DNA from 4 places in the Pseudoduganella sp. RAF19 genome. Region 3 is predicted to be linked to each of the others. Evidence: predicted binding sites of a transcription regulator. Region 3 holds the regulator's gene; each other region holds the start of a gene.
What was found. The regulator sigma-54, encoded in region 3, starts transcription at its own class of promoters, with help from an activator protein. The targets are predictions, from matches to a motif close to TGGCANGNAANCTGCTTT.
Positions count from the first base shown of each region.

Region 1 (2,201 bases), 130 kb from region 3:
GCGGCCCGCAACCTGCAGTTCTCACGCCGCGGTGCGTATGACGAGATGGCGCGGGACTTTTTCTGCGAGCGTGTGCAGGACCCGTATTCGCGCCGGATACGCCGCGTGACCTCGGCGGAACCGGTTCCGAGCTTTGGCCAGTTCAACTACTGGCTGGATCAGGACCATCTGACCGCTGCGCAGCCGATGCCGGCACCCCTGCCGGATACGACTGCGGTAGGGCGTACCGGCCAACCGGCCAGCGACTACCGCCTGGACATTCTGCCCTTCGGCATGCAGCTGCTGCACGCGCAGGACCGGCAGCTGCTGGCCGGAACGCCTGTCCTGTATGTGATCACGGATGTATTCAGCGGCATGGTGGCCGGCATGTATGCCAGCTTTGAAGCACCCAGCTGGGGACAGGCCATGATAGCGCTAGCCAGCTGCGCTGCAGAGAAGACGCGTTTCGCGCGGCGCCTGGGCCGTCTGCTGGCGCCGCAGGAGTGGCCGAGCTGCCATTTACCGGAACGCTTGCTGCTGCCGCCGGAGCTGATGCTGCGTGCAGACGGTGATGCGCTGCTGGCGAATTTCCATATCCGCTGTGTGGCCGATTTCGAGGCGCCGGCCCGTCCCTGGATGGCGGCGCTGCGGGCCTGCTTTGGCGCGGCGGCCGACGGCAAGGCGGGCACGCTGGACGGCATCATCACGCTGCAGGAATTCCGCCGCATTGCCATGGACGTGCTGCTGGCCTATAACCATCAGCAGGGCGCCAGCGGGCACGCACCATTGCAGCTGTGGGACTGGGGCGTGCGCCGCCGCGGCTCCTCCCTCAAGCAGTTCCCGGAGGATCTGGTGCGTTGCTGCCTGTTGCCGGTCAGCGAAGCGTGGGTAACGGCCGAAGGCATCTGCGTGGCGGGCAATTACTTCAGCTGCGTGCGTGCCGAGAACGAGCACTGGTTCGAGCGCGCACGCACGCGTGGACGCTGGCCGGTGCGCGTGGCGGTCGACCCGTCGGCGGATGGCATGGTGTATCTGGTTGATGCCGCCGCGCCGCTGCAATTCCATGCATGCCGTCCAATCGAACGCATCGCGATGGTGCGCCCAGCCTTGCAGGAGGCAAGCGCCTGAAAAAGAGCTTACACAAAACAAAGTAATGTCGTAGATCGTATTGAAGCGCGCCTTATCCTATAAGGCGCGCTTTTTGTTTAATGAGTTTATTTTAGGGCCGGAATAGAGTCATTTCGCAAGCCGTTTTGGCATACCGATTGCTTTACCACTGTCATTCATAGCAGACGAGGTGACAGATGGAAGAACGCTCGATAACAAGGCGGCAGTTCCTGTACCGCGCAGCAGCAGTGGGTGGTACAGGGCTCTTGCTGAACACGATGAATGCCTGGGGCATCGGAATTGCTTCGCGGGTGAATACGCCACCCGTGCTGGCCGGCAGCGGAAAAGGCAAGCGCGTCGTAATTCTGGGCGCAGGCCTGGCCGGCATGACGGCAGCCTACGAACTGGGCAAGCTGGGCTACTCCGTGCAGATACTGGAGGCGCGCGAATTTGCCGGTGGCCGCTGCCAGACTGCGCGTAAAGGCTTCGCGCTGACGGAGCTCGGCGGCGAGAAGCAGGAGTGCAGGTTCGACGAAGGCCATTACATCAACCACGGACCGTGGCGCATTCCGCTGCATCACCAGTCCACGCTGTACTACACCCGCCTGTTCGAAGTTCCGCTGGAAGTGATGGTCAACGACAACGACCATTCTTATGTGTACTTGCAGAATGGCGGCCCGCTGGCCAACCGGCGTTTGCGTCCGGCCCAGGTCAAGGCCGACATGCGCGGCCATGTGGCGGAGCTGCTGGCCAAGGCGGTCAAGGGGAATATGCTGGATCAGGAGCTGAGCGCGGACGACAAGCGCGCGCTGCTCGACTACCTGGCGCACGAGGGGCAGCTGGACCAGGTGGACCTGCGTTACAAGGGCCGCAGCGGCCGCGGCTACGCAGTCAATCCCGGTGCCGGGTTGAATCCCGGTACTGCATCGGACCCTCTGGGCTTCGAGGAGCTGCTGCAGTCCCGCATCGGCAATGTTTACAGCGCGGTGCAGGACTTCCCGATGCAGAACACCATGTTCCAGCCGGTGGGTGGCATGGACCAGATTGCCAAAGCATTCGAAAAGCGTGTCGGCCGACACATCCAGTACAAGGCCGAAGTGCAATCGATCACCCAT
Region 1 is NZ_JBFREF010000006.1:353,139-355,339, forward strand. It holds gene AB4Z19_RS18465 (Mu transposase C-terminal domain-containing protein) at 1-1,107, shown strand, start outside; gene AB4Z19_RS18470 (flavin monoamine oxidase family protein) at 1,284-2,201, shown strand, end outside.
Region 1: a site for sigma-54 is predicted at 1,234-1,251, ahead of AB4Z19_RS18470 (flavin monoamine oxidase family protein). Genes of this name have one in related genera too.

Region 2 (2,201 bases), on a different contig from region 3:
TATGAAGCGGTGGCTCAGCTGACCGCCCTGGGCCTGGGCCAGTCTTCGGCAGTGGGTATCGGCGGCGACCCGATCAACGGCCTGAAGCACATCGACGTGATGCGCATGTTCAACGAAGATCCTGACACCGACGCTGTGATCATGATCGGCGAAATCGGCGGTCCTGACGAAGCCAACGCAGCCCGTTGGATCAAGGACAACATGAAGAAGCCAGTGGTAGGCTTCATCGCTGGTGTGACCGCTCCTCCGGGCAAGCGCATGGGCCACGCCGGTGCACTGATCTCCGGCGGCGCCGACACCGCGCAAGCCAAACTGGAAATCATGGAAGCCTGCGGCATCACCGTGACCAAGAACCCGTCCGAGATGGCACGCCTGCTGAAGGCAATGCTGTAATCGTTTCGGTATGATGACGGGGAGCTGCGGCTCCCCGTTTTTGTTTGTTTGGAGGATTTGATTGGCCAAATTAGTCATCACTCGTGAAGGCATCGTGGAGCAGACGGTCCAGCTCAGTAAAGAGCGCATGACTTTCGGCCGCCATCGCCATAACGATATCGTGCTGAACCATCCTGCCGTGAGCGGGGAGCACGCGGTGATTACGACTATTCTGGACGATTCCTTCCTCGAAGATTTGCACAGCACCAACGGTACATTTGTTAACGGCCTGCGCATCGGCAAGCACTTCCTGCAAAACAAGGACGTGATCAAGATGGCAAAGTACCACCTCGAATTCATTCAGGACGGCATCCGACCGCTTGCTGCCGCTGCGGCCGCCGGACCGTCCACCATCATGCCGGGCGTGCGCCCGGCGCCGGCGACATCTGTTACGCCTGCCGCTGCTGCAGTTTATGGCAGCGGCGCCAGCCCTGGCGCGGCCTCTGCTGCGGCGATGGACGCCGCTGCGGGGGAGGTTGGCCTGCCGCTTGGCCGCATCGAACTCCTGAACGGCCCGAATGTTGGCAAATCGCTCACTCTGACCAAACCGGCCACCAGCCTGGGCCGTCCTGGCGTCCAGGTCGTGGTAATCGCCCGCGCGGCGGACGGCTACACGGCAGCTCACGTCGAAGGCGAACAAGCGCCACTATTAAATGACACACCTCTTGGCCGCGTGGCCAAGCGCCTGGCCGACGGCGATGTGCTCGACCTCGGCGGTACCCGCATGAGTTTCCGTACGGCATGACGAAAATTGTCACGTGGAAACGCTACTACTGACAAAATTCGACAGCGCCCTGACAAATCTCGACAGTGGTGTCGACAAATTTTGACAGTTTACGGTCCAAAAACCCTCATTTTGCTTAAAAAATAGGCTGGCACGCCGATTGCTCTTATCCCTGTGTCCCACCCAATTTTTAGTTTCTTTACTGAGGAGCAGCAAAATGAAATCCATGAAAATGATGAAGCAACAAGCTCAAGCCGGCTTCACCCTGATCGAACTGATGATCGTTGTTGCAATTATCGGTATCCTGGCAGCAGTTGCTATCCCTGCATACTCGGACTACACCGCTAAAGCAAAAATCGCTAACGCAATCTCCGCAGCAGACTCGCTGAAGACCGCAGTAGCGCTGTGCGCACAGGAAGCCGGCGGTGACCTGACCAACTGCTCCAACGGCAGCGGCGGCATTCCAGCAGCTAACCTGTTCCTCGCAACCAAAGAAGTTAAAGCCGGTGCTACTGTTGCTGGCGGCACGATCACCCTGATGCTGCAAGACGGTATCTCCACCGACGCAAACGGCAAAAAAATCACCTTTGCCCCTGTGCTGACCGCTGGCGACAGCTCGATGAAGTGGACCGCTGGTACCGACATCACCAACACCACCCTGTCAACCGCTATCACCAAGAACAATCCGTAATAGCTAGTTGAACCCAAAAAAAACCGGGCTTCGGCCCGGTTTTTTTATTTGTTCAAACGATTTTTTGTCGATCTGCGAGCAGGGCCTCGTAAGTGAGGTTCTGCAGCATGGTGAAGTGGACCGGATCGAGGTTCGAGAACTGCACGCCGTAGCTGAACACTTCTTCCGTCCCGCTAGGTGAAGCGGCGACGCTCACGTTGCGCACCAGGGCCTGCGTGTTCACGCGCACCTGGTGTTGTCCCGGCGCTGAGAGCAAAGTGAAATCGAGGCCGACGGTTTCAGTCTCGCGTGCGAGCGGCTGGGTCGATTCAATCAAAGCACCCGAAACGCTCAGGTTGGTCAGGAAGACCGAGG
Region 2 is NZ_JBFREF010000004.1:310,820-313,020, forward strand. It holds gene sucD (succinate--CoA ligase subunit alpha) at 1-393, shown strand, start outside; gene AB4Z19_RS12610 (FHA domain-containing protein) at 455-1,177, shown strand; gene AB4Z19_RS12615 (pilin) at 1,374-1,847, shown strand; gene AB4Z19_RS12620 (flagellar brake protein) at 1,900-2,201, opposite strand, start outside.
Region 2: a site for sigma-54 is predicted at 1,306-1,323, ahead of AB4Z19_RS12615 (pilin). Genes of this name have one in related genera too.

Region 3 (2,201 bases):
TTTTTGACGTTTTTCTTTCTCGGTGAGGTTATCTACAGTCAGGATGACAGCAATATCAATCACTTGATCGAAATGGCGCTTAACCCGCTCCAGCTTGTTCTGCACGTACTCGCGAATCGCTGGGGTCACTTCGACATGATGTCCACTGATGGTGAGATTCATACACACTCCTAAAGATGATGTCGCTTACTAGTTCGTACACGCTGGTGGCGTGCAGCGGAACCGTGCACTACAAAGACTTGCGGAGGCTAACGGGAGGAATTTTCAGAGCTTCGCGATACTTGGCAACAGTACGTCGCGCAATCACCATGCCCTGTTCTCCCAGCATGTCCGCAATCTTACTGTCGGATAAAGGATTTTTAGGGTCTTCAGCTCCTGTCAATTGCACGATCAGCGCACGGATCGCAGTAGAGGAAGCTTCACCCCCGGCTTCGGTTGCGACGTGGCTGCCAAAAAAGTACTTCAACTCAAACATTCCATGCGGGGTGAGCATATATTTTTGAGTTGTTACCCGAGAAATAGTGCTCTCGTGTAGTCCCAGTGTATCAGCTATTTCACGCAACACAAGGGGTCTCATGGCAACTGCACCATGACTGAAAAAGTTCTTCTGCCTTTCAACGATCGCTTGTGCAACGCGCAAAATCGTATCGAAACGCTGGCGCATATTCTTGATCAGCCACTTGGCTTCCTGCAGCTGTGCGCTCATCTGGCTCTCGCCTTTGCCCTGCTTGAGCAGGCTGGCGTACAGCGCATTCACACGCAGGCGCGGCATCACATCATTGTTCAGCATGACGATCCAGCCGTTGCGCCCCTTCTTCACGATCACGTCAGGCACCACGTAGTCTGACACGTCTGACGCAAATTCAGCGCCCGGATGCGGATTGCACTGGCGGATCACGGCCTGCGCTTCACGCAGGTCTTCGTCGTCGCAGTCGAGGGCTTTTTTCAGCTTGTTGAATTCACGCTGGGCGAACCAGGCCAGGTGCTTCTCGACGATGCATAGCGCCATGCGGCGCGTTACCAGCGGGATGTTCGGCAAGCGCTTGATTTGCAGCGCCAGGCACTCGGACGCATTGCGCGCGCCCACGCCAATGGGATCGAAAGTCTGCAGCAGCGCCAGCGACGTACGCAATTCTTCCAGTTCGATTTCCAGCTCTTCCGGCAGACGCGCATGGATTTCTTCCAACGGCTCTTCCAGGTAGCCGTTTTCGTCCAGCGCATCGATGATGATTTCCATCAGCGCGCGGTCGCGCGGTTCCTGCACGGTCACGCGCATCTGCTCCAGCAAATGCTCGCGCAGCGTGCAGCCGCTGGCTTCCAGTTGCGGACGGCCGTCTTCATCATCGGGCGACTTGCTGCTGGAGGAATTGCTCCAGTCGTCAACAGCATCGCCCTCGCCGTTGCCTTCATAGCTCTCGCCGTCGGCCGCAGGTGCTTCCGCGCCCTCGCCGCCTTCGCTGGCAGCCTGGCCGTTTTCTTGCGGCGGCGCTTCGCCATTGCCGCTGCCCTGGCTGATGGCGCCGTCCGCCAGCAGGCGCACGGAATTGTCCAGTGGATCGTCCAGCCGCTCCAGTAATGGGTTATCACTGAGCAGCTGCTCCAACTCCTGGTGCAGCTCAAGCGTCGACAGCTGCAACAGGCGGATCGACTGTTGCAGTTGCGGCGTAAGCGCCAGGTGTTGCGAAGTTCGCAGTTGCAGTGATTGTTTCATGGGCCTTTCTTACATCCGGAAGTGTTCGCCGAGGTAGACGCGGCGCACGGATTCGTCAGCAATAATGTCGTCAGGGCGGCCGGAAGCCAGTACCGAACCCTGGTTGATGATGTAGGCGCGGTCGCAAATGCCGAGCGTCTCACGCACATTGTGGTCGGTAATTAAGACGCCGATGTTGCGCTCCTTCAGAAAACGCACAATCCGTTGGATTTCGATCACGGCAATCGGGTCCACGCCGGCAAAAGGTTCGTCCAGAAGAACGAAGCGTGGGTTAGTGGCAAGAGCCCGTGCAATCTCAACACGGCGGCGCTCACCACCGGACAGCGACAGCGCCTGATTCTCGCGCAGCTTCTCGATTTGCAGATCGGCCAGCAGCGCTTCCAGGCGCTCTTCGATCTGCTCCTTGGCCAGTGGCTTGCCGTTCACCTGCTGGATCTCCAGCACGGCACGGATATTCTCTTCCACGGTCAGCTTACGGAACACCGAAGCT
Region 3 is NZ_JBFREF010000006.1:219,563-221,763, reverse strand. It holds gene hpf (ribosome hibernation-promoting factor, HPF/YfiA family) at 1-162, opposite strand, end outside; gene AB4Z19_RS17860 (RNA polymerase factor sigma-54) at 230-1,711, opposite strand; gene lptB (LPS export ABC transporter ATP-binding protein) at 1,721-2,201, opposite strand, start outside.

Region 4 (2,201 bases), on a different contig from region 3:
GCGCCATTTGTCCCGCCTGAATTAAGTCCCTGCCGGGAGCGCGCGCCGCTCCCGGTGTCACAAGTGCGTTCTCGCACAGAGCCCATCCCCTTCCAGGTCTATCCTGCCTTTTATGGAGGAGCCTTTCCTCATAGCAGTATTGCTATCGCAATCATAGATTTTCCATGATTGGCACTCATCGAAGGAGAGTGCTAATATATGTTCAACCAGCAAGGCTTCAATTAAGTAAGAGTTAAGTTCCATGAGGCATGCTGTGACTATGAAAGATTCCCTTCGAAGCGAGGATAGAACTATGACCACGATGTCCGTACAAAACGCGTTGGTTCCACTTGGCAACATTGACGCCTATATTTCGGCAGTCAATCGCCTGCCTATGCTCTCGCACGAGGAAGAAGTACAACTGGGCCGTGACCTGAAGAACAAGAATGATCTGAAGGCTGCGGAGAAGCTCGTTATGTCTCACCTGCGACTGGTGGTGTCGATCGCGCGCGGTTACCTGGGCTATGGCCTGCCGCACGCCGACCTCATCCAGGAAGGCAATATCGGGCTGATGAAAGCCGTCAAACGCTTCGATCCGGACCAGGGTGTGCGCCTCGTGTCCTACGCCATGCACTGGATCAAGGCGGAGATGCATGAATACATTCTGAAGAACTGGCGCCTGGTGAAAGTGGCTACCACCAAAGCCCAGCGCAAGCTGTTCTTCAACCTGCGCAGCCACAAGCAAGGCCTGGACGCCATGTCGCCCGACCAGATCGACCAGCTGGCGAAAGCCCTGGACGTGAAGCGCGAAGACGTGATTGAAATGGAAACCCGCCTGAGCGGCCGCGATATTGCCCTGGAATCGCCAAGCGACGAGGAAGACGACAAGTTCTCCCCGATCGCCTACCTGTCTTCCGACAATACCGAGCCAACCAAGGTGCTGGAAGCCGAACAGGTGACCCGTCTGCAATCCGAGGGTCTGGAAACTGCCCTGTCCAAGCTGGACGCCCGCTCTCGCCGTATCGTGGAAGCGCGCTGGCTGGCCAACGACGACGGTTCGGGCGCCACCCTGCATACGCTGGCGGAAGAGTTCGGCGTGTCGGCCGAGCGTATCCGCCAGATCGAAGCGGCCGCGCTGAAGAAGATGAAGACTGCCCTGGCGGCCTACATCTAAGTTTTCGCTGATTTCCGGAAGGCGCCGTGCCGTAAGGCCCGGCGCTTTTTTTATTTTCTAAACAATATTGAACGCGGGTTACTATTTCGACTTACTAACTGTCGATATTTTTTACACCATGGTTTTCCAGAAATTTATAAGTCCTTGATGCAACACGCATTTCTCCGATGGCATGGCACTTGCTTGATGTAAAGCGAAGTCAATCACCCGGAGAAATACCATGATCAAACAAACCGCTCTCGCACTGGTCTGCGCCGCAGCCACCGGACTTGCGTCCGCAGCCCCACTTCTGCTGACCGATAATCTGTCAATTGCTGCTCACTGGAATAACGACAACGCGAACCCAGCCATGCGCGCCGCTGACCTGAACGGTTTGTCCACCCTCCAGGTCGACGCCGGCATCAATGGCGGCACGTTCGACTTCCTGTTCCCCCAGCCGGGCGGCAACCAGGATGGCACCCTGTACTATTTCTACCTGGACGGCACCCTGCTGACCCAGTCCAACGCTGCGGCGCCTGCTGGCTACACCAATTGGTACGACGACGTGGTGTTTACCGGCGGCGTGCACACCCTGGCGCTGAAAGTGACCACCCCAAACAAAAACGGCGGCAATTTCTCCATCCTGACCGACCTGCAAACCCCGGCTGCACCGCAAGGTCCGGGCGCAGGCGGTGGTGGCGCACCATCCCAGGAAGTGCCAGAGCCAGCTTCCCTGGCCCTGCTGGGCGCCGGCCTGCTTGGCCTGAGCGGTCTGCGCCGCCGCAAAGCATAACCACAACAAAAACAACAAAAACTGGCGCCCCTCCGTGGGCGCTTTTTTTTACCCCTACTTTAAGTTCCCTTATGCAATATCGAGTAACTGTCGGAAATCTTTACACCCGGGTCTGACTCATCAGTGCGCCGGCCTGGGTGGCACTTTGCTAAGATGAAAGCATGCCTTCAGGGAGGACATCATGAAACTGAGAGTCATTGGCACCTGCTTTGCGGGTTTATCCCTGGTCATTGCCGCCGCCTGCAGCGCGCCACCGGCCGGCACCGCGTCCCATCC
Region 4 is NZ_JBFREF010000005.1:138,862-141,062, reverse strand. It holds gene ftsX (permease-like cell division protein FtsX) at 1-25, shown strand, start outside; gene rpoH (RNA polymerase sigma factor RpoH) at 242-1,153, shown strand; gene AB4Z19_RS13915 (PEP-CTERM sorting domain-containing protein) at 1,374-1,925, shown strand; gene AB4Z19_RS13910 (hypothetical protein) at 2,107-2,201, shown strand, end outside.
Region 4: a site for sigma-54 is predicted at 1,322-1,339, ahead of AB4Z19_RS13915 (PEP-CTERM sorting domain-containing protein). Genes of this name have one in related genera too.